DNA from 3 places in the Croceicoccus sp. YJ47 genome. Region 2 is predicted to be linked to each of the others. Evidence: predicted binding sites of a transcription regulator. Region 2 holds the regulator's gene; each other region holds the start of a gene.
The links. The regulator LexA, encoded in region 2, represses DNA repair genes until DNA is damaged. The targets are predictions, from matches to a motif close to GTTCCNCNCTTGTTCT.

Region 1: the regulator LexA is predicted to act here: its motif matches at 6,709-6,724, upstream of JD971_RS14030 (ATP-dependent helicase).
Region 3: the regulator LexA is predicted to act here: its motif matches at 4,629-4,644, upstream of radA (DNA repair protein RadA).

Annotation. Positions count from the first base shown of each region.
Region 1 is NZ_CP067087.1:2,904,821-2,915,334, reverse strand. It holds gene trpA (tryptophan synthase subunit alpha) at 1-399, shown strand, start outside; gene accD (acetyl-CoA carboxylase, carboxyltransferase subunit beta) at 396-1,247, shown strand; gene JD971_RS14055 (folylpolyglutamate synthase/dihydrofolate synthase family protein) at 1,231-2,571, shown strand; gene JD971_RS14050 (MFS transporter) at 2,568-4,172, opposite strand; gene JD971_RS14045 (pseudouridine synthase) at 4,418-5,356, shown strand; gene rsmD (16S rRNA (guanine(966)-N(2))-methyltransferase RsmD) at 5,353-5,895, shown strand; gene JD971_RS14035 (hypothetical protein) at 5,977-6,609, opposite strand; gene JD971_RS14030 (ATP-dependent helicase) at 6,737-9,052, shown strand; partial or broken gene JD971_RS14025 (DEAD/DEAH box helicase) at 9,106-10,514, opposite strand, start outside.
Region 2 is NZ_CP067087.1:2,550,620-2,561,133, reverse strand. It holds gene JD971_RS12485 (aminodeoxychorismate/anthranilate synthase component II) at 1-473, shown strand, start outside; gene trpD (anthranilate phosphoribosyltransferase) at 470-1,432, shown strand; gene trpC (indole-3-glycerol phosphate synthase TrpC) at 1,429-2,217, shown strand; gene moaC (cyclic pyranopterin monophosphate synthase MoaC) at 2,214-2,705, shown strand; gene JD971_RS12465 (molybdopterin molybdotransferase MoeA) at 2,705-3,892, shown strand; gene lexA (transcriptional repressor LexA) at 3,979-4,656, shown strand; gene JD971_RS12455 (ComEC/Rec2 family competence protein) at 4,690-6,960, opposite strand; gene gltX (glutamate--tRNA ligase) at 6,989-8,494, shown strand; gene JD971_RS12445 (citrate synthase) at 8,514-9,800, shown strand; gene JD971_RS12440 (hypothetical protein) at 9,813-10,016, shown strand; gene JD971_RS12435 (hypothetical protein) at 10,076-10,514, opposite strand, start outside.
Region 3 is NZ_CP067087.1:3,270,771-3,281,284, reverse strand. It holds gene dnaK (molecular chaperone DnaK) at 1-922, shown strand, start outside; gene dnaJ (molecular chaperone DnaJ) at 1,101-2,222, shown strand; gene JD971_RS15980 (patatin-like protein) at 2,232-4,547, opposite strand; gene radA (DNA repair protein RadA) at 4,659-6,035, shown strand; gene JD971_RS15970 (CvpA family protein) at 6,047-6,619, shown strand; gene JD971_RS15965 (iron-sulfur cluster assembly scaffold protein) at 6,616-7,047, shown strand; gene alr (alanine racemase) at 7,053-8,123, shown strand; gene phaR (polyhydroxyalkanoate synthesis repressor PhaR) at 8,223-8,819, shown strand; gene proS (proline--tRNA ligase) at 8,961-10,493, shown strand.

The DNA.
Region 1 (10,514 bases), 350 kb from region 2:
CTCGGCACGCATCTTCGTGGCGAAGGGCTGGACATCATCCGCCTCGCCACGCCGACCACCGATGCGGCGCGGCTGCCCGCCGTGCTCGACGGTGCGGGCGGGTTTCTGTACTACGTGTCGGTCGCCGGCATCACCGGCAAGCAGCAGGCCGCGATGGCCTCCATCGAAACGGCGGTCGCCGCATTGAAGGCCCGCACGGAACTCCCGGTGGCGGTCGGTTTCGGCGTGCGCACCCCGGAACAGGCAGGCGCCATCGCCGCGGTTGCCGACGGGGTGGTCGTCGGCTCCGCACTGGTCGAGCTGATCGCGGAACACGGGAACGCGGCGGCGGACCCCATTCGCGAGCTGACCAAGGCGCTGGCCGATGCGGTGCACGGCGCAAGAAAGGAAATCGCATGAGCTGGCTCACGCAGGTACGCAATCGCCTGCCCTTCACCACGAAGCGGGAAACGCCCGACAATCTGTGGGTCAAGTGCCCGTCCTGCGAAGAGATGCTCTTCGTCAAGGATTACGAGGAAAACCTCTGGGTCTGTCCGCGGTGCGAGCATCACGGGCGGATCGGCGCCGATACCCGCCTGACGCAGATCATGGATGCCGGCTACGAGGTGCTGCCCTCGCCCGCGGTGAGCGAGGATCCGCTCAAGTTCCGTGACACCAAGAAATATGCCGACAGGCTGAAGGCCGCGCGCCACAATGCGCCGCATCCCGATGCGTTGACCAATGCGCTGGGCACGATTGACGGGCGCCGCGCGGTCGTCGCGGTGCAGGATTTCGGCTTCATGGGCGGATCCATGGGCATGGCGGTGGGCGCCGCGTTCCTCGCCGGGGTGGACCGTGCGGTGAAGGAGAAATGCCCGTTCGTCATCTTTACCGCGGCGGGCGGCGCGCGCATGCAGGAAGGCATTCTGTCGCTCATGCAGATGCCGCGCACCACGGTCGCGATCCGCCGGCTGAAGGATGCGGGCCTGCCCTATATCGTCGTGATGACCGACCCGACGACGGGCGGCGTCACGGCAAGCTATGCCATGCTCGGCGATATTCAGATGGCCGAACCCGGCGCGCTCATCGGCTTTGCCGGACAGCGCGTCATTCAGGACACGATCCGCGAAAAACTGCCCGACGGGTTTCAGCGCGCGGAATATCTCCTCGATCACGGAATGATCGACATGGTGGTCGACCGGCACGACCTGCGCGAACGGCTGGTGACGATCATCGATTATCTGATGGCCGGTGCCAGGGCCGCCTGAACCTGTACGCCCGCGCGATTTCGCGACGTCGGACGATCCACGGGTTCAGGAACAGCTGAACCGGCTCGCCGCGCTGTCCCTGCCGCAGGGGCGGTTGAGCCTGCGCCCCGTGCGGCAATTGCTCGCCGCACTGGGCGATCCGCATCTGCGCCTTCCGCCGGTGTTCCATGTCGCTGGCACCAATGGCAAGGGGTCGACCTGCGCGTTCCTGCGCGCCATGCTGGAGGCGGATGGCAAGCGGGTCCACCAATTCACCAGCCCGCATCTCGTCCGGTACAACGAGCGGATTCGCATCGCGGGCGAACTCGTCGACGATGCCATGCTGGCCGACCTTTTGGGCGAGGTGCTCGACGCGCGCGGGACGATCGCGGCGAGCTTTTTCGAGATTACGACGGCGGCGGCGTTCCTCGCCTTCGCCCGGAACGAGGCCGATGCCGCCATCGTGGAGGTCGGGCTTGGCGGCAGGTTCGATGCGACCAATGCCATTGCGGATCCGGCCTGTTGCGGGATCGCGTCGCTCGGGCTCGACCACGAACAATTCCTGCTCGCACCGGAGGATGGCGCGCCTGCCGAACCGATGGCCCGGATCGCGTTCGAAAAGTCCGGCATCGTGAAGCCGGGCCGCCCGCTCGTCACGCAATCCTACGGCCCCGATGCGCAGGCCGAGGTGGAGCGTGCGGCTCGCACGGCCGGTGCGCCGCTGCACATGCGCGGGGCGGATTGGTCGATCACGGGCGGCGACATGCTGGAATATCATGACCGTCACGGCGCGCTCACCCTCCCCCCGCCCGCGCTTTCCGGCGCGTTTCAGGCGGAGAATGCCGGGCTCGCCATCGCAATGCTCCGGCATCAGGATTTCGTCACCGTGTCGCCGGAGGCCATCGCGGCGGGGCTGCGCGATGCGCGCTGGCCGGGCCGGCTTCAATGGCTGGGCAAGGGGCCGCTGACCGCGATGGCGCCGGGCTTCGATGTGCTGCTCGACGGTGGGCACAACCCGGATGCCGCGCGCGTGCTCGCCGCATTTTGCGCAGGCCTGGACCGGCCGGTGCATGCAGTGATCGGCATGCTGGCGAACAAGGATGCGGAACGGTTCCTCGCCCTTGTCTCACCGCATTTGGAGAGCGTGACGGGCGTTCCGATAGTAGGCCATCCGCACCATGCGCCCGAACGGATCGCGGCAATGACGGGCGGAGACACGGCGCGCGACGTCGGCGATGCACTCGCCCGGATCGCCGCGCGCACCGATGGCGGGGTCATCCTCATCGGCGGCTCGCTCTATCTCGCGGGAGAGGTGCTGCGCGCCAACGGGGCATTTCCGGATTAGCCTGCGCGGGCGTCGCGGCGCGTCACCCGTATCCATTCCAGCACGCACAGCACCACCGCCACCGCCCCGATCAGCGCGGTAAACAGGAACACGTCGTAATATCCGCGCTCCTCGATCAGCTGTCCGAGCGCACCCCGCCCCAATGTCCCGACCAGGAGCGTCAGCGACGCGAGCAGCGCATATTGCACCGCGCTATATCCCTTGGCCACGATGGATGACAGCCACGCGATATAGGCCGCCCCTGCAATCCCGACGGCAAGATTTTCGCCCGCGATGGTTATCATCAACCGCGCGAGCCGCTCCGTCCCGCCGAAAGTTTCGACAAGATATGTGAAGCCGATCGCATCGCTCACCGCCTGCATCGTGGCGCCGCCGATGGCGAGATCGGCGTATAGCAGGTTCGTCGCCGCGGCCAGCACCGCGCCCAGCGTCAGCACCGCCATCCGCCCCAGCACGGTGATGAGATACCCGCCGAGCGCCAGCCCGAGGATGATCGCACCCACGCCAAAGAATTTCGACGCGACCGCCACCTCGTCATTGGTGTAGTTCAGCTCGCCGAGATAGAACGGATAGGCGAACGTGCCCCAGATCGCGTCGCAGATCCGGTAGGTCAGCACGAGCGCGAAAATCAGAACGAGCGACCACCCCATCCGCCCGACGAATTCGGTCAGCGGCAGGATCAGCGCACGGTAGAGGTGATCCGCGACCGGGTTGACGGCATCCGCGCCATCCGCGCTTTCGGTAAGCACATGGCGGCCCTCGCGCTGCATCTTGACCAGCCATGCCGCGATGAAGGACGGCAATACGATGGTCGCCACCACGATGAGCGGGCCGTAGGTGGCCGTGAACTGCGTCGGATCGGGGCGTAATTCGGGCACCGCGGTCATCGACCGGTACATGAACACCCCCACGGTGACGAGCGCCCAGCCCCACAGCAGCCCCACGGCGGCCAGAGCATAATTGCGCACCTTCGGCGTCAACTCGCCCTTGGTATAAAGCAGCTCCAGCTCTTCGGCGCTTGCCGCGACGCTCGCCGCGCTGCCGGCGCGGGCATCGGGCGCGAACAGGCCGACGATCCCGATGAACAGCATGATGCCGCCCATCATTACATAGGTTCCGGGCCATCCGATCCGCTCCGCCACGATCAGCGCGAGCGCACCACCGACGAGCGATGCGAGCCGGAAGCCCATCTGCGTAATCGTGGACAGGATGTCGATCGTCGCCTCTTCATCGGCGATGTCGATGCGCCAGGCGTTGATGACGATATCCTGCGTGGCGCTGGCAAAGGCGCCGACCGCCGCCAGCAGGGAGAACCACCCGAGGCTTTCGCCGGGATTGAGCAGCGACATCGTGATGAGGATGATGCCGAGCAGCAATTGCGCCGGCGCGATCCATTGCTTGCGCTTGCCGAGGCGGCGGACAAACGGAATATCGACCCGGTCGACGAGCGGCGACCACAGAAACTGAAACGAATAGGCCAGCCCGATGAGCGAGAACACGCCCATCGTTTCGAGGTCGACGTCGGCCTCCGTAAACCAGGCATAGAGCGTGCCGAGAAACAGCGCGAAGGGCAGGCCCGAGGCAAAACCGAACAGCGCCATATACGCCGTCTTGCGATTGCGCAGCGCGGCCAGCAATTCGCGCCAGCCGGGCTTTTTCCCCTCCCCAGGCGCGGTGTCGGCCGGGGTTTGCGCGCCGGTTGCCGCAGAATCGTTGCTCGTCGTCTCGGTCAATTGCCGCTCCTGTACCCGCCGCGTCGCCGGCGCCGCCGATGGTGTTAGAGCATCGCCGCACGTCTGCAAACGATGCCGCCCGTTTCATGTCCACGCTTGTAACCAAAGAGCCGATGGCGCATGGCGCAAACGTGAACGACAAGCAACGCCCCCCATCGCGATCGTCCCGCCGGACGGACGGTTCCTCCCGCAACGGCCCGCGCCCCGAACGCGGCAATTTCGACCGCGCCAATCCGGATCGCGGGCGCCCGCGCAAGAAACCGGCGGGCCGCGACACGACGCGCCCCGAACCCTCGCTTCCCAAACGCGAAGGCGACCGTATCGCCAAGCTTCTGGCACGCGCAGGGGTCGCCTCCCGCCGGGAGGTCGAGCGCATGATCGAGGATGGCCGCGTCACGCTCGACGGGGAAAGGCTCGACACGCCGGCGGTGGTGCTGACCTCGCTGCGCGGTGTGGCGGTGGATGGGAAGGCCGTCGGCGCGGCGGAGGCCCCGCGCCTGTTCCGCTTTCACAAGCCGAGCGGATTGTTGACGGCGGAGCGGGATCCCAAGGGGCGGGCGACGATCTATGACGCGTTGCGCAATGCCCTGCCGCGCGGGGCGCCGCGCGTGATGCCGGTCGGACGGCTCGACCTCAATACCGAGGGGTTGCTGCTCATGACCAACGACGGCGAATTGAAGCGCGCCATGGAATTGCCGAGCAGCGAGATCCCGCGCACCTATCGCGCGCGCACCTTCGGCGACGTAAGCCAGGAACAGCTCGAGGATCTCATGGACGGGATCGAGATCGAAGGCGTGCGTTACGGCAGCATCGATGCCAATCTGGAACGGCGCACGGGCCGGAATCAGTGGATCGAACTGACCCTCACGGAGGGGAAGAACCGGGAGGTTCGCCGCGTGCTCGAACATCTCGGGCTTCAGGTTTCCCGGCTGATGCGATTGTCCTACGGGCCGTTCGCGCTGGACGATTTGCCGCGCGGCGCGGCGGACGAAATCCGGGGAGCGGACGTCGCCCAGTTCCGCAAGCAAATCATGCGCACGGCCGAAAAATGAGGATCATCGCTGGCGAATGGCGCGGGCGTGCGATCACCGCGCCCGAGGGCGATGCCACGCGGCCCACGGCGGACCGCACGCGCGAAACGCTGTTTTCCATGCTGACGAGCCGGCTCGGCAGTTTCGAGGGGCTTTTCGTCGCCGATCTGTTCGCAGGGTCCGGCGCGCTCGGGCTCGAGGCGTTGTCGCGCGGTGCGGCGCGGGTGTTGATGGTGGAGCAGGACGCCGCAGCGATCCGCGCACTGCGCCGCAATATCGCGAGCCTGCGGGCGCAGGACCGATGCGACGTGCGCGCGGGTTCCGTGCTTTCGCTCGGCCCGGCAAAGGAGCAGCCCGACCTCATCATGATGGACGCGCCTTATGACACGGGCGCGGGATCGGTGGCGCTCGACCGGCTGAACCGGCTGGGCTGGATCGCGCCGTCGGCCTGGATCAGCATCGAAACCGCACGCGGCGAGGAGGTTTCGGTCAAGGATTTCGACGTCGACACCGTGCGCCATAGCGGCAAGGCCAGCCTGCACCTCCTCCGCCTTCGCTAAATCCCGGCACGACGATGGCGGGCATGAAAAAGGGCGGCCGCCTGCGACGGGACCGCCCTTTTCCCCTTACCTGAATAGCGTTTACATTTCGCTTGCAGGCTTGCCGGGCCAGTAGTCGAGCGGCTTGGGCCCGCGCTGTCCTGCGGCATAGGGGTTGATGCAGCTGTCGGTGACGGTCGCGCTGCAAACCGGATAATCGGCGGGCTGCGTCGCACGGGCACCGCCCTGCACGATTTCCTTCTTCACATAGCGGACCTGGCCGTTGTTCGAGGCCATCGATCCGCTATTGCTCATGGTGCTGTTGCCCATGGAGTTGCTGGCGGATGCGGAATTGCCCTGCATCTGGTTGCGCATCTGCGTGGTGACGGCATCCCATGCGGCGCCGCGCTGATCCGCGTTCATGGCATAGAGCTTGTTGCGCTGCTCCGTCGTGAGAAGCCAGAATGCCTGCTGCTCCATCGGCTCCAGCATCCAGAAATCGGCCTGCTGCGCTTCGGGGAGGAGCCAGTAGCTCGTCTGGCGGTCCATGGGCCAGCCATCGTACATCGTGCGATAATTGGCGGGCCAGCCTTCGTAGGACGCCATCTGTGCCGCGGTCATTTCATAGGACGCGCTGTCTTCCATCATGTCGCTGCTCGACATGTCCTGCGCCGTCGCGGCCAGGGGGGCCGCACCGAGCATCAATGCCGCGCCTGCCATCAGGATATTCTTCATGTGAGTCCTCCTTCGTATATTCATCATTCCTCCTAGTTACGTCCTCCCCGGCAAATTGTTCCGCCCCCGCCTGCACCGGCGCTTGCGCGGGGGCGCTGCGTTCCCTACCTGTTCGCGGGTGACGCATATCGATCCCCCCGCCCCCGCCCGCCTTTCCGACGACCATTCCGAAGCGCTGTGGCTGCGCGGATTGAACCCGCCGCAACGCGATGCGGTGCTGACGACGGAGGGACCGGTGCTCATGCTCGCCGGTGCGGGGACGGGGAAGACCGCGGCTCTCACCGCGCGCATGGCCCATCTCATCGCGACGCGCCGCGCCTGGCCGAGCGAGATTCTGTGCGTGACGTTCACCAACAAGGCCGCGCGCGAAATGCGCGAGCGTGTCGGCCACCATATCGGCCCGGCGGTCGAGGGCATGCCGTGGCTCGGCACGTTCCACGCCATCGCGGCCAAGATGCTGCGCCGCCATGCCGAGCTTGTCGGGCTGCAATCGAATTACACCATCATCGACACCGACGATCAGCTCCGCCTGCTCAAGCAGCTGATCACGGCGAACGACGTGGATGAAAAACGCTTCCCGGCCAAGCAGCTCGCCGGGCTCATCGACCGCTGGAAAAACCGGGGGCTGAACCCCGGCGATCTCGATGCGGAGGAGAACGAGGCCTACGCCAACGGGCGGGGCGAACAATTCTACCGCCTGTATCAGGATCGGTTGAAGGCGCTGAACGCCTGCGATTTCGGCGATCTGCTGCTGCACATGCTGAACATCCTGCGGCGCGAAGCGGACGTCCTCGAGCAGTATCGCAGCCGTTTCAAATATATCATGGTGGACGAATATCAGGACACCAACACGGTGCAGTATCTGTGGCTGCGCATGATCGCGCAGAGCAAGGGGCCGGACGGGCACAATATCTGCGTGGTGGGCGACGACGATCAGTCGATCTATTCATGGCGCGGCGCAGAAGTCGCCAATATCCTCCGGTTTGAAAAGGATTTTCCCGGCGCGAAAGTGATCCGCCTCGAACAGAATTACCGCTCTACCCCGCAAATCCTCGCCGCCGCCTCACAGCTCATTGGCGCGAATAGCGAACGGCTCGGCAAGACACTCTGGACCGAGGCGGACGCCGGCGACAAGGTGAAGGTCATCGGCGTATGGGACGGGCCGGAGGAAGCGCGGCGCGTCGGCGAAATGGCCGAGACGATGATGCGCGACGGCATATCGCTCGACCGCGCGGCGATCCTCGTACGCGCGCAGTTCCAGACCCGCGAGTTCGAGGACCGCTTCATCCAGATCGGGCTGAATTACAAGATCATCGGGGGGTTTCGTTTCTACGAACGGGCGGAGATCCGGGATGCGATCGCCTATCTTCGCATCATCGCGCAGCCGAGTGACGACCTCGCCTTCGAACGCATCTATAATACGCCCAAGCGTGGGCTGGGTCAGAAGACGCTCGAAAAACTGCACCGCCACGCGCGGGCGAACGCGATGCCGCTGGCCGCCGCCGCGCTCGACATTTGCGACAGCGATGAATTGCCGGCGCGGGCACGCAATACGCTGCTCGTCCTGATGCGCGATTTCGCCCGCTGGCGCGAGGAGGCGAAGACGCTCTCGCCTGCGGAGCTGGCGCGCACCGTGCTCGACGAATCGGGCTATACCGAGGCGTTGCAGAAGGAAAAAAGCGCCGAGGCGGCGGGACGGCTCGAAAACCTGTCCGAACTCGCCCGCGCGATGGAGGATTACGAGACGCTCGGCGCGTTCCTCGAACATGTCAGCCTGGTGATGGACAACGATCGCGGGGACCAGGAAAACACGCTGACGATCATGACGATCCATGCGGCCAAGGGGCTGGAATTCGACTATGTCTTCCTGCCTGGCTGGGAAGAAGGGGTGTTCCCGTCGCAGCGGGCGCTGGACGAAGGGGGGCTCCGTTCGCTCGAGGAGGAACGCCGCCTCGCCTATGTCGCGATCACGCGGGCGCGGCGGCACTGCACCATCCTCTATGCCGCCAATCGCCGCATCTACGGGCAATGGAACAGCGCGATCCCCTCCCGCTTTATCGAGGAATTGCCCGACGACATGATCGATGCGGAAACCACCATGTCGGGCGGCGCATCGCTATGGCGCGCGAACTGGTCGGAGAGGGATGATCCCTTTGCCCATGTTGCCGAGGCGCGGCCATCGCGCACGCAGACGCGCGGCCCCGGCTTCAAACGGGCCAGCGCCGGCAATTTCGACGCCGCGCCCAAGCGCATCGCGGAATCGCGGCGCAGCGCGGCGAGCTTTGCAGCCAAGCCGCGCTCCGACATCGCCATCGGACAGCGCGTGTTCCACGACAAGTTCGGTTATGGCGAGGTGCAGGGCCAGGAAGGCAACAAGCTTGAAATCGCGTTCGAAAGCGGAACCGTCAAGCGCGTGATCGACAGCTTCGTGCAACTGGCCTGAGGCCGCGCACGCCCTTCTGCCCGATTACCGGGCGGAAGGGCCGCAAGAGCGGCTCAGGTCGCCGATACCGCGAGGAAGTCGGGAACCGGCCCGTTCCACTCGCCCGCAGGCTCGGGCGTCCGCGCCTTTGCCTCACGCTTCGGCGCGGGCGCAGGTGCCGGTGCTGCGCGGGGCGCGGCGGTATCGTCTTCGGACCGTGCGGCGCGCTCCTTGCGCGGTGGCGGCGCGGACTGCTGGTCGTCGGCGTTCTGCCGCTTCGGTCTGCGGGTGCGCTTCGGCTTTTCGCCGCTTTCCTTTTCGGAAATGTCCTGTTCGGGGGCACGGGCCGTTTCATCGGCCGCAGGCTCCGCATCTTTCTTCTGCGATTTCACAGGCTTGTCCTGCGCATCTTCGAAGCTTTCGAGCTTTGTGCCGGTCAGCTTCTCGATCTCGCGCAGCGCTTCGGCATCGGCGTCGGTGACGAAGGTGAAAGCGCGACCGCTGGCCCCGCCACGGCCGGTGCGGCCCACGCGGTGCACGTAATCGTCCGGGTGCCAGGGCGCGTCATAGTTGAAGACATGGCTCACCCCTTTGACGTCGAGGCCGCGCGCGGCGACGTCGCTCGCGCACAGGATGTCGATCTCGCTCGCCTTGAACCGTTCCAGCTCCTTCGTCCGGCTCGACTGGTCCATGTCGCCATGAATTTCGCCCGCCTTGAAGCCATAGCTTTGCAGGTTCTTGGCCAGTTCCTTCACCGTGGTCTTGCGGTTGGAAAACACGATGGCCGTGCGGACATTGTCTTCCTTCAGCAATTTGCGCAGCATGCCGCGCTTGCCCCGCGGGGTGACGGGCACCTTGAACTGCGTGATGTTGACATTCGTGGTCGCGGCGCGCGCCACCTCGATATGCTTGGGATTGGAGAGGAACTTGTCCGACAGCTTCTTGATCGGCGGCGGCATCGTCGCGGAAAAGAGCAGGGTCTGACGCTGCGTCGGCAACTTGGTGCAAATATTCTCGATGTCGGGGATGAAGCCCATGTCGAGCATGCGATCCGCCTCGTCGATGACGAGCAGGTCGCAACCGGTGAGAAGGATCTTGCCCCTCTCGAACAGATCCATGGAGCCGGCCCGGCGTCGCGATCAGCACGTCGACCCCTTCGTCGAGCGCGCGGACCTGGTCGCCCATTTGCACCCCGCCGATGAGCAGCGCCATTTTCAGATCGTGATTGACGCCGTATTTCTCGAAATTCTCCGCGACCTGCGCGGCGAGTTCGCGCGTCGGCTCCAGAATGAGCGAGCGCGGCATGCGGGCCCGGCGACGACCATGCGCGAGAATGTCGATCATGGGGAGCACGAAGCCCGCGGTCTTCCCCGTGCCGGTCTGCGCGATGCCGATGAGGTCGCGCATCATCAGCACGGACGGGATCGCCTGCGCCTGAATCGGCGTGGGCTCGTCGTAACCGGTAGCTTCGACCGATTTCAGC
Region 2 (10,514 bases):
TCCTCCTCTCCCCCGGCCCGTGCACCCCGAACGAGGCGGGGGTGAGCCTCGATCTCGTCGCGGCATGCGCCGATGCGGGGCGCCCGCTGCTCGGCGTGTGCCTCGGCCATCAGGCGATCGGTCAGCATTTCGGCGGCACGGTGGTGCGCGGCGGCTTGATGCATGGCAAGACATCGCCGGTGACGCATCACGCGGACGGCGTCTTTGCCGGGCTGCCCTCGCCCTTCATCGCGACCCGTTACCACAGCCTCGTGGTGGAGGACGTGCCGGACTGCCTCGTCGTGAACGCATGGACCCCGCGGCCCGAACAGGACGGCATCCACGCGATGGGATTTCGCCACCGCGACCTGCCCATCCATGGCGTGCAGTTTCATCCCGAAAGCATCGCGACCGAAAACGGCCATGCCCTGCTCGCTAATTTCCTGCGCATGTGCGGCATTGCGGCGACCGTGCCGGCAAGGGTGACGGGATGACGCTCTCGCTCCTCGAAACGAGTGAACTGTTCGGGCGGATGCTCGACGGGTTGATGCCGGACACCGACATTGCCGACACGCTCGTCATGCTGGCCGAGCGGGGCGAAACGGCGGAGGAAATCGCGGGCGCCGCCACCGCCATGCGCGAACGGATGCTGCCGGTCGCCGCGGTCGAGGGGGCCATCGACGTTTGCGGCACCGGCGGCGATGGGCAACACAGCCTGAACGTGTCGACGGCGGTGGCGCTGGTCGTGGCGGCGGCGGGTGTGCCGGTGGCGAAACATGGCAACCGCGCCGCGTCGAGCAAGGCGGGCGGTGCCGATACGCTGGAAACATTGGGCCTCGACCTCGCGCGGGCGGGGCACCGCGCCGAAGCCACGCTGCCCGACCTCGGCATCGCGTTCCTGTTTGCGCAGGCCCACCATCCCGCGCTCGCCCGGATTGCCCCCATTCGCCGCGAACTGGGCCGCCGCACGATCTTCAACCTCATCGGTCCGCTCGCCAATCCGGCGGGCGTGCGGCGGCAATTGATCGGCGTCGCGCGGCCGGAATTCGTGCCCACCTATGCCGATGCGATGCGCCTGCTCGGCACGGAGCGTGCGCTGATCGTTTCGGGGATGGAGGGGCTCGACGAATTGTCGATCGCCGGGCCGAGCCGGGTTGCGACGATCGGCATGGATGTGCCGGACACGCTGACGCCTGCCGATGCCGGCCTGCCGACCCATCCGCTCGATGCCATTCGCGGCGGCGATGCGGTGTATAACGCCGACGCGCTCCGGCGGCTGGTCATGGGCGAAAAGGGCGCCTATCGCGATGCGGTCGTGCTGAACGCTGGCGCCGCTTTGTGGATTGCGGGCATGGTCGGCGACCTCGGCGCAGGGGCGGAGGAAGCGGGCGAAACCATCGACAAGGGGCTGGCGAACGCGCTCCTCAATTGCTGGATCGACACGGTCAAATGACGAACAAGCTCATCGAAATCTGCGATAATACCCGGGCGCAGCTTGCCCAGCGCAAGAAGGAAAGCGCGATCGATGCGCTCGACCTCGCGGCGCGGGGGCGGGAACCTGTGCGCGGCTTCGAAAGCCGTCTGCGCGAAGCGGCGCGCGACGGGTTCGGCCTCATCGCCGAAATCAAACGCGCTTCCCCGTCCAAGGGCTTGATAAGACAGGATTTCGACCCCGAATCCCATGCGCGCGATTATGCCGCCGGGGGCGCGAGCTGTCTGTCCGTGCTGACCGACGAAACCTATTTTCAGGGGCACGCCGACTATCTCGTTGCTGCGCGGCAGGCCTGCTCCCTCCCCGTGCTGCGCAAGGATTTCATGGTCGATCCGTGGCAGGTGGCAGAGGCGCGGGCCATGGGGGCCGATGCGATCCTGATCATCGTCGCCGCGCTCGACGACGGGCAGATGGCGGAGATCGAGGCCGCCGCCCTCGAACGCGGCATGGATGTCCTGATCGAGGTGCATGACGAGGACGAGATGGAGCGCGCGCTGCGGCTGCGCTCGCGATTGTTGGGCGTGAACAATCGCGATCTGCGCAGTTTTGTGACCGATCTTGGCGTGACCGAACGACTGGCTGCCCTCGCCCCGGCCGATGCGTTGCTCGTCGGGGAAAGCGGCATCGCGACCCACGCCGATTGCGAGCGTCTCGCGCAGAGCGGCGTGCGCTGTTTCCTCGTCGGCGAAAGCCTCATGCGGCAAGACGACGTGGAGGGTGCGACCCGGCGCCTGCTCCACGGATGAGCGGGCTCACCCATCTCGATGCCGAGGGCAATGCCCGCATGGTCGATGTCGGCGCCAAGCCGGTGACCCGCCGGGTTGCAACCGCATCGGGCCGGATCGTCATGTCGGCAGAGGCGCGCGATGCGATCCGGCAAGGCACGGTCAAGAAGGGCGATGTGCTTGCCACCGCGCGGATCGCGGGCATCATGGCGGCAAAACGCACGGGCGACCTTATCCCGCTGTGTCATCCGCTCGGCCTTGATTCCGTGCAGGTCGATTTCGCATGGGAAAGCGATGCCCTGCGCGTGACGGCAACGGCCTCCATCTTTGCGAAAACCGGCATTGAAATGGAAGCGATTACAGCATGCTGTGTCGCATTGATGACAATCTACGACATGGCAAAGGCCATCGACAAGGGCATGGTCATCGACGCGGTCCGGCTGATCGCGAAGGATGGCGGCAAATCGGGTCGCTGGCGAGCCGAAGGGTTCGAGGATTTCGAACCGTGATGCCGTTGCTCGACCTCGAAGAGGCGCAGCGAAGGCTCCTCGCCATGGCCGCGCCGACACAGGGCGAGACGATTGCCGTCGAGGCCGCCGCCGGGCGCTATCTCGCCGCCCCGCTCCTTGCGCAAAGGACACAGCCGTCGGACCCGCTTTCGGCGATGGACGGGTGGGCGGTGCGAGCCGCCGACATGCCCGGCCCGTGGACCATTATCGGGGAAAGCGCGGTAAGCCATCCCTTTGCCGGCGACATCGACGCGGGCCATGCGGTGCGCATTTCGACCGGCGCCATCGTCCCGCCGGGCGCGGATGCGGTGCTGGTGCAGGAAGAATGCCGCCGCGATGGTGATACGCTGCATTTCGAAGGAACGCCGCCCGATCCGCTTGCCCGCCATATCCGGCCGCGCGGGCTGGATTTTACGGAAGATGCGGTTCTTCTGGACGCTGGCGCGCGGTTGAGCCCGGCCGCGCTCGCGCTCGCGATTGGCGGGGGGCATGGCACGGTGCCGGTGCGCCGCCGCCCGCGCGTGACCATCATCGATTGCGGCGATGAATTGCGCGCGCCGGGCGAACCGCTCGGTCCGGGTGATTTGCCGGCCAGCAACGGGCCGATGCTGGCCGCGATGTGTGGCGAACTGCCCTGCGATGTGACGCGCCGCGGACCCATTGGGGACGAGCGCGAGGCGCTCATCACCGCGTTCGGAGCGGCGGACGATGCCGATCTGGTGATTACCAGCGGGGGCGCATCGGTCGGGGATCACGATCTGATCCGGCCGACGCTGGAATCGATCGGTGCGGAACTCGCATTCTGGCGCGTGGCGATGAAGCCGGGCAAGCCGGTGATGGTCGCACGCCGGGAACGGCAGATCGTCCTCGGCCTGCCGGGCAATCCGGTTTCCTGCTTCGTCACGGCGTTTCTGTTTGCCCTGCCCCTGATCCGCGCGATGAATGGCTGCACCGCCCCCCTCCCCACCCGGCAGGTGATGCCGATACGCGGTTCGCTCGGACCGACGGGGAAAAGAGCGGAATTCATTCGCGCGCGCATTCGCGACGGCGCGGCCGAACCGCTGCGGCTCCAGGATAGTGGCGCGATCGCTCCCTTGGCCATGGCGGATGCGTTGATCATTCGTCCGGCACACGCAAAAAGCATCCAAAATGGAGCCGAAGTGTCTATTTTTCGCCTATATGGTTAGAAGGGCGATTGACGGCGTTCCGTTTGTTGCCTAACTGTTCCTTATTCGTTCACGGATTGATTTCGTAGAACAGGAGGAACGAACCAATGCTCACGCGCAAGCAGCATGAATTGCTGGTGTTTATTCAGGATCGGCTCGACGAAACCGGGATCTCCCCCTCATTTGAGGAGATGAAGGACGCCATCGACCTGAAGTCGAAATCGGGTGTGCATCGGCTCATTTCCGCATTGGAAGAGCGTGGCTTCATCCGCCGCCTCCCCAACCGCGCCCGCGCACTCGAGGTGATACGCCAGACCGATCGTGCCGGCGCCGCCTCGAAGGAAGAGCCTGGAACCGTCGTATCCCTGAACCGCAAGGGTGGCACGCCTGCACCCGCGAATGATGTCGTCGAGATCCCGCTGCATGGCCGGATTGCCGCCGGCATGCCGATCGAGGCGCTGGAGGATCAGCAGATGCTGCCCGTGCCGGCCGCATTGCTCGGTGCGGGTGAGCATTATGCGCTCGAAGTGTCGGGCGATTCCATGATCGAGGCCGGGATCTTCGATGGCGATTTCGCGCTTGTCCGCCGCACCGAAGAGGCGCGCGATGGGGAGATTATCGTCGCACTTGTGCATGGTGTGGAAGCGACATTGAAATATCTGCACCGCGATGCCGGAAAGGTCAGGCTTGATCCTGCAAACGCAGCGTATGAGGCGCAGGTTTACGACGCTCGCGATGTGCAGGTGCAAGGGCGCCTTGCCGGGCTCCTGCGGCGGTATCACTAAGAGGAAGTCGTTAAGCCGAGAAAGGCGCCTGCGTCATTTCATCGCCTGTGCCGCTGCCCCGCTCCGGCGCCACCCATGCCCATCGCGAGGATTTCGGGCATAGGCGATCGCCCCGCTCTCGAAATCGTAGGTCATGCCGCCCCTGCGCGTAAGCAGGGCACGATCCGCCTTCAAGATGCGCGGCCTGCATGCGCCGGGCAGTTTCCATTCGGCGATCACGATATCGCTGTCCGCACATGCCGTGACCATCGCCCTGTAATCGACGGTCGCCCGGCGCTGCGACACCATGATGCGCCGTTGTCGCATTTCGAACCGGCAAAAGGCCCGGTTGCATTCCGCCCCGGGAATATCCCTGAGCTTGGCGTAGTTGCCGACGTCCGGATCGACACCCGCCTGTTCGAGCAGCGCATCGCGCGTAAACCCGGCGCGGTCGCGTAACAGGTAGATCCGTCCGCCCTCGTCCGCGATGGCGACATGCCGGCCTTCCGCCGCGATCATGAGATCGGGCGCGGGCTGCATCGCCAGCATGACGACGCCCGTGCCCATCGGAATCAACCCGTACAATCGGATGCCCCCCGACCACAGCGCACACCAGAAAAACCCCGCGGCAAAGAGAAGGATGGACCATAACGGCGGCTGCGCCCGCAGGATCACCGAATTTTCCGAGCCGGAAGCGAGGAACGCAATTTCGATCAGCGCCTGCAGCGCCCACCCCGTTGCCATCCACACCGGGCCGCCCAAGCCTATGAGGTCGAGCGTGAGCGACAGGCCGAGCAACGGCATCACCAGCGCGGTCGTCAGCGGAATTGCGACCAGATTGGCGAACGGCCCGAACACCCCGGTGCGATGAAAGTGAAAGAGGACGAGCGGCGACAGGCATGCCTCGACCACCAATCCCGTCAGGAAGAGAGCCACGACCGGCCTCCACCACCCGCGCCCCTCTTCGCGCCGGGCGAGGAAATCCTGCATTCCCGCGCTGTTGTGGAAGGCGACGATGGCGACCACGGCGGCAAAGCTGAATTGAAAGGACGGGCCGACCACCGCCTCCGGCCAGAAGAACATGATCGTCATCGCCGCAATCGCGATCAGGCGCAGGGAAAGCGCCTGCCGCCCGATCGACAGCGCGAACAGGACGAGAAACGACGCGATGCACGCACGGATCGTCGGCAACGCAGCACCGGTGAGCAAGGTGTAGCCGAGCGCCGCCCCCGCCCCCACGGCCCCCGCCAGGATCGGCAGCCGCCAGCGCAACGCGACCGCGGGAAACAGCCCGCCGATCCGCATCACCACGAACCAGGCGATCGCCACCACCGCCCCGACGTGCAGGCCGCTGATCGAAAGCAAATGCGCGAGCCCGGCATCGCGCATCGCCTGCGCGCTGATCTCGTCGATGGCGCCGCGGTCGCCGCTCGCCAGCGTGGCGCCGATGGCGACGGCGGCGGGGTCGATACCGGCGACCGTGCTCAACCTTTCACGCACATGACGGGCGAGATCGCGGCGCCACGCACCCAGCCCTGCGCCCTTTTCGGCTTCACTGGCGGCATCCCCGCCCTCCCCCGGCGTGAGCAGGCGCGGCGGGTCGAGCGCCGATCCCGTGGCTGCCACCCCATCGAACCATGCGACCCGCGCGAAATCGTAAGCGCCCGGCAACACCGGATGCGTCGGCGGGGTCAGCCGTGCGCGCACCGCGATATTGGCGCCTTCCCTCAGGAAAGGGCGGTCATCCTCCGCCTTGATATTGATGCGCGCGCGGATCGTCCGCTCCTCCCGCGGGTCGCGCGTCGCGATCAGCAGCCGCACGCGATTGCGCGAAGGCTGCTCCTCGCGCTCCAGCACGGTTGCCGTGATCGGCGCCACGACCGGCCCGCCGATGGGCTGCGTCCCGACAAGTTCGGACCGCGCCCAGATGAGCGCGAGCCCGACGGCAAACATCGTCGCCAGCCCGATTGCCGCACTGCGCACCAAAGCATGCGAACCATCGGGGGCGTGCGTGGCCACAACCCCGGCGATCACCCCGCAAATGCCGAGCGCGAGCAGCCATTCCGCCGCGCCCGGCAAAACGAACCAGGCCCCGATTCCCGCCAGCATCGCCACCGCGAGCCATGGCATACGCTCGAACGGCCGCGCGTTCAGAAAGGCTTCGACGCGGTTCAGCAGGCTGGACAAACTGCCGCGCTTGCCCCATTGCCGCAAACGCGAAGACGATGGCCCCGCGGCATGCGGCGCGCCATCCGGTTCGCCCGCAATCGGGATGCCGGATCGCCCATCGAAGGCGTCGGGTTTCGGAAATTGCGGCGCGACCATGGGATTATTGGATAGGAAGCGGCACCAGATGGCAAGCGGCAGCGTTACAGGCTCCACCGACAGTCCGGCGGACACGCCCGAGACCAAGCGCCCGGTGGTCACCCGATTTGCGCCTTCGCCCACCGGTTTCCTGCATATCGGCGGCGCACGGACCGCGCTGTTCAACTGGCTTTTCGCGCGCCATCACGGCGGCCGCGCGCTGCTCCGGATCGAGGATACCGACCGCGCCCGTTCGACCGAGGAGGCGATCGACGCGATTCTGGACGGGCTGGACTGGCTCGGCCTCGATTACGACGACCCGCCCGTGTTTCAGTCGCAGCGGGCCGAACGCCACGTCGCCGTCGCCAACCGTCTGCTCGATGCAGGGCACGCGTACAAATGCTATGCCACGGCCGAAGAGCTCGAACAGATGCGCGCCGAGCAGCGCGCGGCGAAGAAGCCGCTGCGTTACGATGGCCGCTGGCGTGACCGGGATCCCGCCGATGCGCCGGCGGATGCGCCCTATGTCGTGCGGCTGAAAACGCCGGAACAGGGCGAAAGCATCATCGACGACGCGGTGCAGGGCCGCGTGAAGGTCCGCAATTCCGAGATCGACGATTACGTGCTGCTGCGGTCCGACGGCACGCCGACCTACATGCTGGCCGTGGTGGTCGACGATCATGACATGGGCGTCACCCACGTGATCCGCGGCGACGATCATTTGAACAACGCCTTTCGCCAATTGCCGATCATTCACGCGATGAACGCGATCACCGGCGAATGGGCGGAACCGATCTATGCACATATCCCGCTCATCCACGGGGCGGACGGCGCTAAGCTGTCGAAACGGCACGGCGCGATGGGCGTCGATGCCTATCGCGACGAGATGGGCCTTCTTCCCGAAGCGGTGTCGAATTATCTGCTGCGTCTCGGCTGGGGTTATGGCGATCGCGAGATTATCGACCGGGACGAGGCGATCGCTTTGTTCGATCTGTCGGGCGTCGGCAGAAGCGCGTCCCGCTTCGACACGAAGAAGCTCGCCAATCTGAACGGCCATTACATGCGCGAGGCGGATGACGGCAGGCTCGCCGATCTTACCGCCCCCCGTATCGCCGCACTGGACGCGGGTTTCGACGCAGGGCGCGACCGCGACCTGCTCATCCAGGCGATGCCGTCGCTCAAGGCGCGGGCCAAGAACCTCGACGAGCTGGCCCAAGGCGCGCTGTTCCTGTTCCGCAACCGTCCGCTCCCCATGGACGAGAAGGCCGCCAACCTGCTCACCGACGATGCGCGGCAGCTTCTTGCCGACGCGCATGAAAGGCTGCTTGCGGCAGATGTCTGGACAAGCGAAAGCCTTGAAGCCAATCTGAAGCAGATGGCGGAGGAGCGCGCGCTTGGTCTTGGCAAGATCGCGCAACCTTTGCGTGCGGCGTTGACCGGGCAGGCGGTTTCGCCGGGAATTTTCGATGTTCTGGTCCTGCTCGGCCGCGAGGAGAGCCTGGCGCGTATCGCCGCGCAGGCCCCCGCCGCAGGGCAGACCGATACCAACCGTTGATTGATGAAGGAGAACACAAGTGGGCGACACTAACGCGACACTGAACGCCAAGGGCGATACGCACGATTTCGAGATCAAGAGCGGCACGCTCGGTCCCGATGTCGTCGACATCCGCAAGCTTTACGCCAATACCGGCATGTTCACATACGATCCGGGCTTCACCTCGACGGCGAGCTGCGATTCCGCGCTCACCTATATCGATGGCGAGGAAGGCGTGCTCCTGCACCGCGGCTACCCCATCGGTCAGCTTGCCGAACATTCCAGCTTCATGGAAGTCGCGCACCTGCTGCTCAACGGCGAATTGCCGAGCGCGGACGAGCTCGACGATTTCACCTACACCATCACGCGCCACACCATGCTGCACGATCAGCTGCGCCAGTTCTATCAGGGTTTCCGCCGCGATGCGCACCCGATGGCGATCATGTGCGGCGCGGTCGGCGCATTGTCCGCATTCTATCATGACAGCACCGACATTTCCGACCCGGAACATCGCAAGATCAGCTCGCACCGCCTGATCGCGAAGATGCCGACGATCGCGGCCATGGCGTACAAATACGCCATCGGTCAGCCTTTCATGCAGCCCGACAATTCGCTGTCCTACACCGGCAATTTCCTGCGCATGACCTTCGGCGTTCCAGCCGAGCAATACGAGGTGAACCCGGTCGTGGAGCGCGCGCTCGACCGTATCTTCATCCTGCACGCCGACCATGAACAGAACGCATCGACCTCGACCGTGCGTCTGGCCGGGTCGTCGGGCGCGAACCCCTTCGCCTGCATCGCGGCCGGCATCGCGTGTCTGTGGGGTCCGGCGCATGGCGGCGCGAACGAAGCCGCGCTCAACATGCTCCACGAAATCGGCACGCCGGACAAGATTCCCGAATATATCGCCCGTGCCAAGAACAAGGACGATCCGTTCCGCCTGATGGGTTTCGGCCACCGCGTGTACAAAAACTACGACCCGCGCGCGACCGTCATGCAGAAGACCGTGCGCGAGGTGTTCGAATCGCTGAACGTCTCCGACCCGGTGTTCGAAGTGGCCTTGCAGCTTGAGGAAATGGCATTGAACGACGATTATTTCGTCGAGAAGAAGCTCTTCCCCAATGTCGATTTCTATTCCGGCGTGATCCTCTCCGCGATCGGGTTCCCGACGACGATGTTCACCGCGCTGTTCGCACTCGCCCGCACGGTGGGCTGGGTCGCGCAATGGAACGAGATGATCTCCGATCCCGCACAGCGTATCGGCCGCCCGCGTCAGCTCTATACCGGCCCGGCGCAGCGCGACTACGTTCCCGTCGACAAGCGTTAAGGAGAACGGGCGGTGTTGCGCATCATCATGCAGGTGTTCGGCACCGCCCTCGTTCTCGTCGGCGGGCTGTGGACGCTTCAGGGGCTCGGCCTCGTGATGTGGCCGGCGGAAAGCTTCATGCTGGGGCAGGAAAGCTGGGCGGCTTATGGCGCGATCGCCATCGCGGTCGGGCTTGTGCTGCTCTGGCTGACGCGCAGGCGCACACCGCGCCGTTGACTGCGATTTGAACGAACCGGAAAGGGTGAAGGCCGTGCCTTCGCCCTTTTTTTGGTTGGTCAGCCGCGCCGCCCGTTTCCGCCGCCGCGCGCAACCACCGCCCATGCGCCGAGCACCAGCGCCGAAAGCACCATGGCAAACGGCGCCAGCATCCCTGTATAGGCGAACAGGGCAAGCGCCACGCACAGCATGAAACGGTCGGCGAGCCACACCCGCACCCGTTCCGGTTCCGCCTGAAACTCACCGATCGCGACCGTCGCCACAAGCACGAAGGCAAGGTACCAGCCCCCCAACCGTGCCCAGTCGCCATCGGTCAGGGCAAAACCGAGCGCAACGACCAGCATGACATCGAACAGCGACGCCGCGCCGCGCCACATGCGGCTTCGCGCGGTCATCCCGATCCGGCCCTGCCGCACCGCCTCTTCGAGAACGAGTGCACCGCGCCCGGCGAGCCAAGCGAAGGCAAACAGAAGCAGCCCGCTCCACACAGAGACAAAA
Region 3 (10,514 bases), 720 kb from region 2:
GGTCGGCGGCATGACCCGCATGCCCAAGGTGCGCGAGGCGGTGAAGGATTTCTTTGGCAAGGAACCGCACACCGGCGTGAACCCCGACGAAGTCGTCGCGATGGGCGCGGCCATTCAGGCCGGCGTGTTGCAGGGCGATGTTAAGGACGTGCTCCTTCTCGACGTGACGCCGCTGTCGCTCGGGATCGAGACGCTGGGCGGGATCATGACCAAGATGATCGACCGCAACACCACGATCCCGACGAAGAAGAGCCAGGTCTACTCCACCGCGGACGACAACCAGCAGGCCGTGACCATTCGCGTGTTCCAGGGCGAACGCGAGATGGCGAGCGACAACAAGATGCTGGGTCAGTTCGATCTCGTCGGCATTCCGCCCGCACCGCGCGGCGTTCCGCAGATCGAGGTGACGTTCGATATCGACGCCAACGGCATCGTGAACGTGTCGGCCAAGGACAAGGGCACCGGCAAGGAGCAGCAGATCCGCATCCAGGCATCGGGCGGCCTGTCCGACAGCGACATCGAGCAGATGGTGCAGGACGCGGAAAAGTTCGCCGAGGAGGACAAGAAGCGCAAGGAGCAGGCCGAGGCCCGCAACCAGGCCGACAGTCTCGTCCACTCGACCGAACAGCAGCTGTCCGAAAACGGCGACAAGATCGATGCATCGCTCAAGTCCGACATCGAGGCCGCGATCGCCGAGGTGAAGACCGCGCTCGAAGGCGAGGACATCGACGCGATCAAGTCCAAGAGCGAGGCGCTCGCGCAGAAGGCCATGCAGATGGGCCAGGCGATGTACGAGCAGCAGCAGGCCGAAGGCGCGGCAGCGACCGACGGTGCCGCTGAAGGGTCCGAAGCGGGCGGCGCGGAAGAAGACGTCGTCGATGCCGAGTTCTCGGAAGTGAACGAGGACGAAAACAAGGGCTGAAACGCCCGATGAAACCGAGCGCCGCCCGGCCATCGTGCGGGGCGGCGACGGAACACGGGAAGCGGTCGGCGTCAGCGAGAGTTCGCCGCCGGCCGCTTCGACATATTCAGGCCGTGCGCGCGGGCCGGTTCCTCCGGCACGATGACACGCGCGGCGTATCGCAACGGCGGGATGGGCCATGGAAACCGAAATCGACTTTTACGAACTGCTTCAGGTCGAACGAAGCGCGGACGACAAGACGATCAAGTCCGCCTATCGCAAGCTGGCGATGAAATTTCATCCCGATCGCAACCCCGGCGATGCGGAGAGCGAGGCGAAGTTCAAGGCGATCAGCCGCGCCTATGACTGTTTGAAAGATCCGCAGAAACGCGCGGCCTACGACCGTTACGGCCACGCCGCCTTCGAACAGGCGAGCAGTGGCGGCGGCGGCGGGCAGGCCGGATTTTCCGACATCGGCGATATTTTCGAGACCATTTTTGGACAGGGTTTCGGCGGCGGTCGCGGGGCCGGGCCACGCCCGCGCCGGGGCGCCGATCTGCGCTACGACATGGAAATCGCGCTCGAGGACGCGTTTCACGGCAAGGATACCGAGATCACGATCGAGGTATCGCAGGCTTGCGAACCGTGCGAAGGCACCGGCGCCGAACCCGGCACGGGCAAGCGCCGCTGCCCCATGTGCGAAGGTTATGGCAAGGTCCGCGCGCAGCAGGGCTTCTTCATGGTCGAACGCGCCTGTCCGACGTGCCACGGGCGCGGCGAGGTCATCGAAAGCCCGTGCCGCAATTGCGGCGGCGAAGGCCGGGTCGACAAGCCGCAGACGCTGGAGGTCAACATCCCGCCCGGCGTCGAAACGGGCACGCGCATCCGCCTTTCGGGCAAGGGCGAGGCCGGGCCATACGGCGCGCCGCCGGGCGATCTCTACATCTTCCTCCACGTCAAACGCCATTCGGTGTTCGAGCGGGAAGGCACGACCTTGCTGACGCGCGTGCCGATCACCTTCACGACGGCGGCGCTGGGCGGGACGGTCGAATTGCCGGGCATGGACGATGAATGGATCACCGTCACGATCCCCGCCGGGGTGCAGTCGGGCGAGCAATTGCGCAAGCGCGGCGAAGGCATGCCGGTGTTGCAGGGTCGCGGGCGCGGCGATCTGGTCGTGGAGGTAAATGTCGAAACCCCGCGTAAGCTGAGCGCGAAGCAGAAGGAGTTGCTCCGCGAATTTCAGGACACCGAAACCGGCGCCGAATGCCCGGATTCGCGCGGGTTCTTCGAACGTATCCGCGACAGCTTCACAGGCTGATCGCCGGATTTACGTGTCGAATTTGTCGGCGATCTCCGCGCGGAGCCGGGCGATGAGGGCGGGGTTGCAATTGCCGTCCTCATCCTCCTCGTCGAGGATTGCGGCGAATGCGTCGCGCTTCAGATCGCGCAGCATCTGCGGTGGCAATGCGTGCTCCGCGTCCAATGTCGAGGCGGTGATGTCGATCAGGCGGTCGGCGCCCTGAAGCCTGCCCCACAGGTAATCGTTCTCGCGATAGGCGCGGGAAAAGAACGCGCCGAAGCGGTAGAATTCGACGCCGCGCAACGTCTGCGCCGCGCCGCCCGAACGGATCGCATTGGCATCCTCCGGTGAAATCCGGTCCACCTTGATCGGGTCGAATTCGTCGGGCCCGCGCCCGCCCAGGATGGGAAGCGTGGCGATGTCGTAAAAGGGAAAGCCGAGATAGCTCAACAGCAGCGTGCGGCGCACCTCGCGCGGCAATTGCGCCATCGCATCGGCGAGCATGGCGTCGACCTCGGCATCCGTGCGCCTGAGATCGCGCCGGTCGGCGAGCCGGGCCATCGCGCGTTCCGGATGGCGCAGTGCATCGGACGCCAGCGCGGCAAAATCCTCGCCCAGCGTTTCGACCTGCTCCAGCTCGCCATAAAGCGCGAGCGCCTTGAACACGGTGTCGCGCGCGCCCTCGCGCTCCGCCGCGGTGAGCTGCCCGCCGATCCCGCTCTCCCCCACCGGTAGCAGCCGCCGCGCCAGCAAGCGAAGCCGCCGCACGCGGAATGCGATGTCATGGGTGCGGAAGAAGGAGATGGCCGCCTCGCTCGCCCCGCCGCCGTCCGCGGCAAGCCGGTCCAGCCCGGCTGCATCGAAATGACGGGTCAACGCATCGACGATCGCCGCCCTCGGCGGTGCCTCGTCCGGATTGGCGCGGCGGATCGTTTCGGCCAGCGTATCGATGATGCGCGTATATTTCGCCTTGGCATAGCCGTGAAAAGCAAAGCCGGATTGCTTGGCCGCGGCCTGCTGCGCCTTGTTGCGCCATCTGCCGAGGCGCGCGGGCGTCGGGCGGTCGAGGAACAGCGTTCGCCCGAACAGCCGGTCCACTGCGGCCTCTACCTCCGGGCGGAGGGCATCGACGATGGCGCGGGCACGCTCCGCCTCCTCGGAATGTTGCGCGATGCGTTCGATATCGTCGCGGATCGGCTGTTCGCGCGGGATGGAGGATAGCGCGCCGAAGATCGTGCTGAAGAAACCGGTGCTGCGTGGCTCGGCCTTGGCATTGGCATGTTGCGGCGGGTGCGGATCGATATAGACGAAGCGCCGGTCAACCTCCCGCATGGAGGGCCGGTTGTCGAGTGCGCCGATCGCCTCTGCAAACGGGCGTCCGGCAAGCACCGCCCCGTCGATGAGCGCGACCTCCTCGATATCCCCGCTTGCAATATGTTGCGGCATGATGCGCCGCAGGAACCGTTCGCGGCCCGGCCATTCGGCGCCGCGTTCCTGCAACAACGTGTCGATCTCGCCGACGCGCAAGGGTGGGAAGGCGCCGGGAAAGCTGGCCGTGGCGCGCGCGGCGAACACGAGCTCGGGCCGCGCCGCCAAGCGTCCGTCGCCGCTTCGCGCACGGAAAGAAATCGGGAGGCGATGTTCGGCCTCCACCGCGAAATCCGGGCTGTGCAGTTTGAGGACGCTGCGGTGCCCGTGAAAATCGGTCGCGGTGACGAACAGGTCGATCGGATGGCGCGGCGGCAACAGCGGCGGTCCCGCGATCTGCGCATCCATGGCCAGCAGCGCATCGTCGATGAGCCGGGAAAAACCGATGCCCGAAAACGGCGGCGCGAACCAGCGCGAGCGCATGAGCCGCGACAGTTTCTCCCGCAGTTCCGCACGCGTTTCGGGCGCCACGGTGCGGTTGATGGCATTACCCGGCCGTTTCAACGTCCATTTGACCAGCGGCGTCGCCCAGAATTTCGAGAGCCGGTTGCGCGCCATCGCATCCGGCGCGATCAGCAGGTCGCTATCCGCCTTTTCAAGCCAAAGTCGCGTCAACGGATCGAGCGAACGCCCGCTCACGAGCGCCTCTGCGAGGAACACCGCGTTCATTCCCCCCGCGCTCGCCCCGGATAATATGTCGGGCAACACGCGCAGCCGCGTCTCCCCTTTTTCCGCAATCAACGTCAGCAGCCGGTGATAGGCACGCTGCGACCCGGTTTGCGGCCGCTCGTCGAGACGGAACGCGCGGCTCGCCTGCGCCAGTTTCCAGACCTCTTTCGTGATGCCGTGCATGTAGACGGCGAGGCTGACGCCGCCATAGCACACGAGCGCGATCCGCAGTTCCTTTTCCCGCATGGCCACGGTGATGGCAGGCCCGCGCCGCGATGAAAAGACCTGCGTGAAAACGGAGGGTGCGCTTTACCGCAACGTGGTTGTGTTCCCCTCCTGTTCCGGGTAGGCGAGGCCATGGCAAAGACAAAGCGCAAATATGTATGCCAGGCCTGCGGCAGCGTATCGCCCAGATGGCAGGGGCAATGCGGCGATTGCGCCGAATGGAACAGCCTTGTCGAGGAGGCGGCACCGACCGTCTTTTCCGCAAAGCACGACCTTTCGGGCGGGGGGCAGACGATCCGTTTCGTGCCGCTCGACGCGCCGGTCCCGCTCCCGCAACGGCGCCCGACGGGTCTTGCCGAATTCGATCGCGCACTGGGCGGCGGCTTCGTGCCGGGTAGCGCCATATTGATGGGCGGCGATCCGGGCATCGGCAAATCGACCCTGCTGCTACAGACCTGCGCGACGGTGGCGCGCTCGGGCGGGCGCGTCGTCTATATCAGCGGGGAGGAAGTAGCCGGGCAGGTGCGGCTGCGCGCCGAACGGCTCGGTCTTTCGGACGCGCCGGTGAGCCTTGCGGCGACGACATCGGTGCGCGACATCCTGACGACGCTGGGCGATATGGAGCCGCCGGCACTGCTCATCATCGATTCCATACAGACCATGCATTCCGACCAGATCGAGGGCGCACCCGGAACGGTGAGCCAGGTGCGCGGCTGCGCGCTCGAACTCATCCGCTATGCCAAGCGGAACGGGGTGGCGATGGTGCTGGTCGGGCATGTCACCAAGGATGGCAATATCGCCGGACCGCGCGTGCTCGAACACATGGTCGATGTCGTGATGAGCTTCGAAGGCGAGCGTTCGCATCAATATCGCATCCTGCGCGCGTTGAAGAACCGGTTCGGCGCGGTCGATGAAATTGGTGTTTTCTCGATGGAAGGGGCCGGCCTTGTCGAGGTCACGAACCCGTCCATGCTGTTCCTGTCGGGCCGGGACGAGCCGCTCGCGGGAAGTGCGGTGTTCCCCGCGCTCGAAGGGACGCGCCCGGTTCTGGTCGAGATTCAGGCGCTCATCGTGCGGTTGCAGAGCGGGGCGACGCCGCGCCGCGCGGTCGTGGGGTGGGACAACGGGCGCATGGCGATGCTGCTCGCCGTGCTGGAGGCGCGGTGCGGGCTCAATTTCTCCTCGGCGGAGGTTTATCTCAACGTGGCGGGGGGATACCGGCTGACCGATCCGGCGGCGGACCTCGCCGTGGCGGCGGCGCTGGTATCCGCCTTGTCGGAACGGGCGTTGCCCGCCAAATCGGTCTGGTTCGGGGAGGTGTCGCTGGCGGGTGAGATTCGGCCCGTGGCGCATGCGCCGCTGCGTCTTCGCGAATCGGTGAAGCTTGGCTTCGACCGTGCATTCGGGCCAGGTTCGGTGGCGGAAAAGGGCGAAAAGGTTGCGGGCGCGCGCTTTCACCCGATGCGGCAATTGCCAAATCTCGTTGACCATGTGGTGGGGAGCCAATAGCGGATAACGCCATGACGGCATTCGATCTCGTGGTGATTATCATCGTCGGTTTTGCGGCGGTGGGCGGCTTCATGCGCGGGTTCGTGCATGAGATACTGGCGCTTGCCGCGTGGATCGCCGCGATGATCGCGATTTCCGCGCTGCATACGCCGCTGACGCAATGGATGCTGCAGTATATCGACACGCAGGCGAGCGCGGCCGTGCTCGCATTCGCCGTATTGTTGATGGTGCCCTATCTCATCGTGAAGCTGATCGCGCGGTGGGCCGGGTCGCGTGCGCGCAATTCGGTGCTCGGCGCGGTGGACCGGATGCTGGGCCTGGGCTTTGGCATCGTGAAGGGGCTGATCATGGTGGTGCTGGCCTTTTCGGTGCTGGTGCTGGGATATGACACGATCTGGGGTGTGGAGGGGCGGCCCGACTGGATCGCCAAGGCGCGCAGCTATTCCTTCGTCAACGCGGCCAGCATCGCACTGGTCGAGGATATCGAGCAGCGCCGCGCCGCTTTTCGCGAGCAGGCGGACGATGAAGACGGCGAGGACGACATGGAGCGCGTGAGCAGCGAAGTGGACGCCGCGACCCGATGAACGCGCACCGGCTCTATACGCCCGCCGTGCTGGCCGCGGCGACCCGGCTCGCATCCTTTACGCTGGATCTGCGCTTTTCCATTCGCGGGGAGGCCCGTTCGCCCAGCTGCGGCAGCCGGGTCGAGCTGGGCCTGTTGCTCGGCGAGGGCGGCAAGATCGCCGAGGTCGGCATCGCGGCCCATGCCTGCGCCGTGGGGCAGGCGGGCGCGGCGGTCTTTGCCGAGCATGCCGCGGGCCGCGACGCGCAGGACATTGCGGCGGCGAATGCGGCGATGGAGGAATGGGTGCGCCGCGACGGGCCGCAGCCCGAATGGCCGGGGCTCGACCTGATCGCGCCGGCACGCGCCTATCCGGGGCGCCACGGGGCGATGTTGCTGGCGTGGAACGCGGCGGCGAACGCGCTTCGCCCGATGGTTCGCGAAGGGTGAGCGGAATGAAGACGCCGCTCGCGAATGGCGATGAGCCGGCCGTGCCGCTTCCGCCGCCGGCCTTGCGCCTGACTTTTGACGAGGACGCGTTGGCGGCGAACTGGCGCGCGCTGGACCGGTTGTCCGGGCGGGCGACGGCCGGGGCGGCGGTGAAGGCGGACGGCTACGGCACTGGCGCGCGGCGGGCGGCGCGCGTTCTGTGGGAGGCAGGCTGCCGTCAATTCTTCATCGCCCACTGGCAGGAGGCGCCCGATGTCATGGCCTCCGTTCCGGCCGAAGCAGTCTCGGTGCTCCACGGCCCTGCCACGGATGAGGAAGCGCGCTACGCCCGGGCGACCGGATTGCGCCCCGTGCTCAACAGCCTGACGCAGGTCGACCGATGGCTTGCGACCGGCGGCGGGCCATGCGATCTCATGATCGATACGGGGATGAACCGGCTGGGCCTGCGTCCCGACGAATGCGGCGATGCCAGGTTGCAGCAATTGCAGGTCGGCACGCTGATGTCGCATCTCGCCTGCGCCGACGAGGATGTCGCGGCGAATGCGCGGCAGCGCGATGCGTTCGCAGGCCTGCTGCACCGGATCCCGCATCAGCGGGCGAGCCTCGCCAATGGTGCGGGGATCGCATTGGGCGCGGATTACCATTTCGACCTCACCCGGCCCGGCCTTGCGCTTTATGGCGGGGTGCCGCGTCCCGAACTGTCCCCGCATATCCGCCAGGTCGTCACGCCCGAGGCGATGATATTGCAGGCCCGCCATGTCGCCGCGGGCGATACCATCGGCTATAACGCGACGTTCACCGCGCAGCGCAACATGCGCGTGGGCATCGTGTCGCTGGGCTATGCCGATGGGTATCTGCGCTGCTGGAGCGGGAAGGGCGGCTTCGTGTCCGATGGCCGAACGCTCCCGGTTCTGGGCCGCGTGTCGATGGACATGACCGCGATCGACCTCGGCGATAGCGGCATCGGGGAGGGGGACTGGGTCGCGGCGCGTTACGACCTGCCGGAGGCGGCGCGGACCTGCGGCCTGTCGCAATACGAACTGCTCACCGTGTCCGGGCCGCGCCTTCGGGGGTAAGCGGCGCTTGCCCCGTCAATGCTGCGCATGCTAAGAGCGTGTGCAGCAACGTGAAAATCCGCAATCCGGCGGGATCGTTCAGTACTGATGGGCATGGATATGGCGGAAAAGAAGCGCGAAGATGGTGTCATCATCATCAAGAAATACGCCAACCGGCGCCTGTATAACACCGACAGCTCCAGCTATATTACTCTTGATCACCTGTCGAAGATGACGCGCGAAGGGGTCGAGTTTCAGGTCGTCGACGCGAAGAGCGGCAACGACATCACGCATCAGATCCTGACGCAGATCATCATGGACGAAGAGGCCGCCGGCGGATCGCAGATGTTGCCGGTGAGTTTCCTGCGCGACCTGATTTCGATGTACGGCAATTCGATGCAGTCGATGATCCCGCATTATCTCGAAATGTCGATGCAGCATTTTCGCGAAAACCAGATGAAGATGCGCAAGACGTTCGAGGAAAGCCTCGGCTCCAATCCGCTGGCCAAGCTGGCGCAGCAGAACATGGCGATGTTCACCGCCGCGACCAATGCGTTCATGCCCGGCGCCGCGCAGCCCGGCGGAGCGCCACAGGGCGAGGACCGGCCCGACGGCGACGCGAGCGCGACGACCGACGAGGGCAAGGAGGCGGAGCTTGAAACCCTGCGCCAGCAAATGGCCGAGATGCAAAACCAGCTGAACAAGCTCATCAAATAGCACGCCACGCTTGGCAAATGGAGCGCTTGGGAATAGGGCGTTCCCGACAGGGGTGCGGCAGGACAGCCGTCACCCCTTTATTGATATGCTCTATACCCGAGGTACGCAGTGGCCGCCAAGACCGACGCCCAATTTCCGACGATTCGCCATGCGCTGGACATCAAGCGCGAGGACGATTTCGCCGCCTGGTACCAGGCGGTCGTGTCCCAGGCGGATCTGGCCGAGGAATCGGGCGTGCGCGGGTGCATGATCATCAAGCCGTGGGGCTGGGGCATCTGGGAACGGATTCAGCGGCTTCTGGACGAGCAGATCAAGCTGACCGGTCATGACAATTGCTATTTCCCGATCTTCATTCCCCTCTCCTATTTCGGGAAAGAGGCGGAGCATGTCGAGGGTTTCGCCAAGGAAATGGCCGTCGTCACCCATCACCGGTTGAAGGCGGAGGACGGCAAGCTCGTCGTCGATCCCGATGCCGAGCTTGAGGAACCGCTCGTCGTGCGGCCGACGTCGGAAACGGTAATCGGTCACGCGATGCACCGTTGGGTGCAGAGCTGGCGCGATCTTCCGCTGAAGATCAACCAGTGGGCCAATGTCGTGCGCTGGGAAATGCGCACGCGCATGTTCCTGCGCACGAGCGAATTCCTGTGGCAGGAAGGGCATACCGCCCACGCCGACAAGGCCGACGCCATGGACGAGACGCTTAAAATGCTCGAAGTCTATCGCGCCTTTGCCGAGGACGTGCTGGCCATGCCGGTGATCGCGGGCGAAAAGCCGGAGAACGAGCGTTTTCCCGGCGCCGATGCGACCTTCAGTATCGAGGCGATGATGCAGGACGGCAAGGCATTGCAGGCGGGCACCTCCCATTACCTCGGCACGACCTTCGCCGAGGCCGCCGACATCCGTTACCAGGACAGCGAGGGGCAGCAGCAGCTTTGCCACACGACGAGCTGGGGCGTGTCCACCCGCATGATCGGCGGCGTCATCATGACCCATGGCGACGATGACGGGCTGGCCGTGCCGCCGCGCGTCGCCCCGCATCAGATCGTCATCCTGCCCTTGCTGCGCGGCAAGGACGAGGACGCCGACATCATCAACTATTGCGAGGAAGTGCGCACCGCGCTCATCGGGCAGGACGTGTTCCGCGAGCCGATCCGCGTGCTGGTCGATCGCAAGCCCGGCAAGACGGCGGTGAAACGCTGGGGCTGGGTGCGCAAGGGTGCGCCCGTCATCATCGAGGTCGGCCCCCGCGACATGGAGGGCGAAAAGCTTTCGGTCCTGCGCCGCGACGCGCTGTGGCGCGAGGATGATGGAAAGCCCGATTTCGCCCTGCAGGACCGCCACGATTTCGTGTTCTGCGCCGGCGGTATCCTCGCGGAGATTCAGCAGACCCTGTTCGAGCGCGCCCGCGAACGGCGCGATGCCGCGATCCGTTACGACGTCACCGATTTCGAGACGCTGGCCGATCATTTCCGCGAAAGCGAGACGAAGCCGGGCTGGGTCGCGGTGCCGTGGTCGCGTCCGACCGGTGCCGCGCTCGACGCGATTGTGGAAAAGCTGAAAACGCTGAAGATCACGATTCGCAATTCCGCGCTTGATGCCGACGTGCCCGATGCGCCGTGCTTCTTTACCGGGGATAAGGCGGTCGAGACGATCTACATCGGCCGCACCTACTAGGCGGGTTTGGCGCGCGGGCGA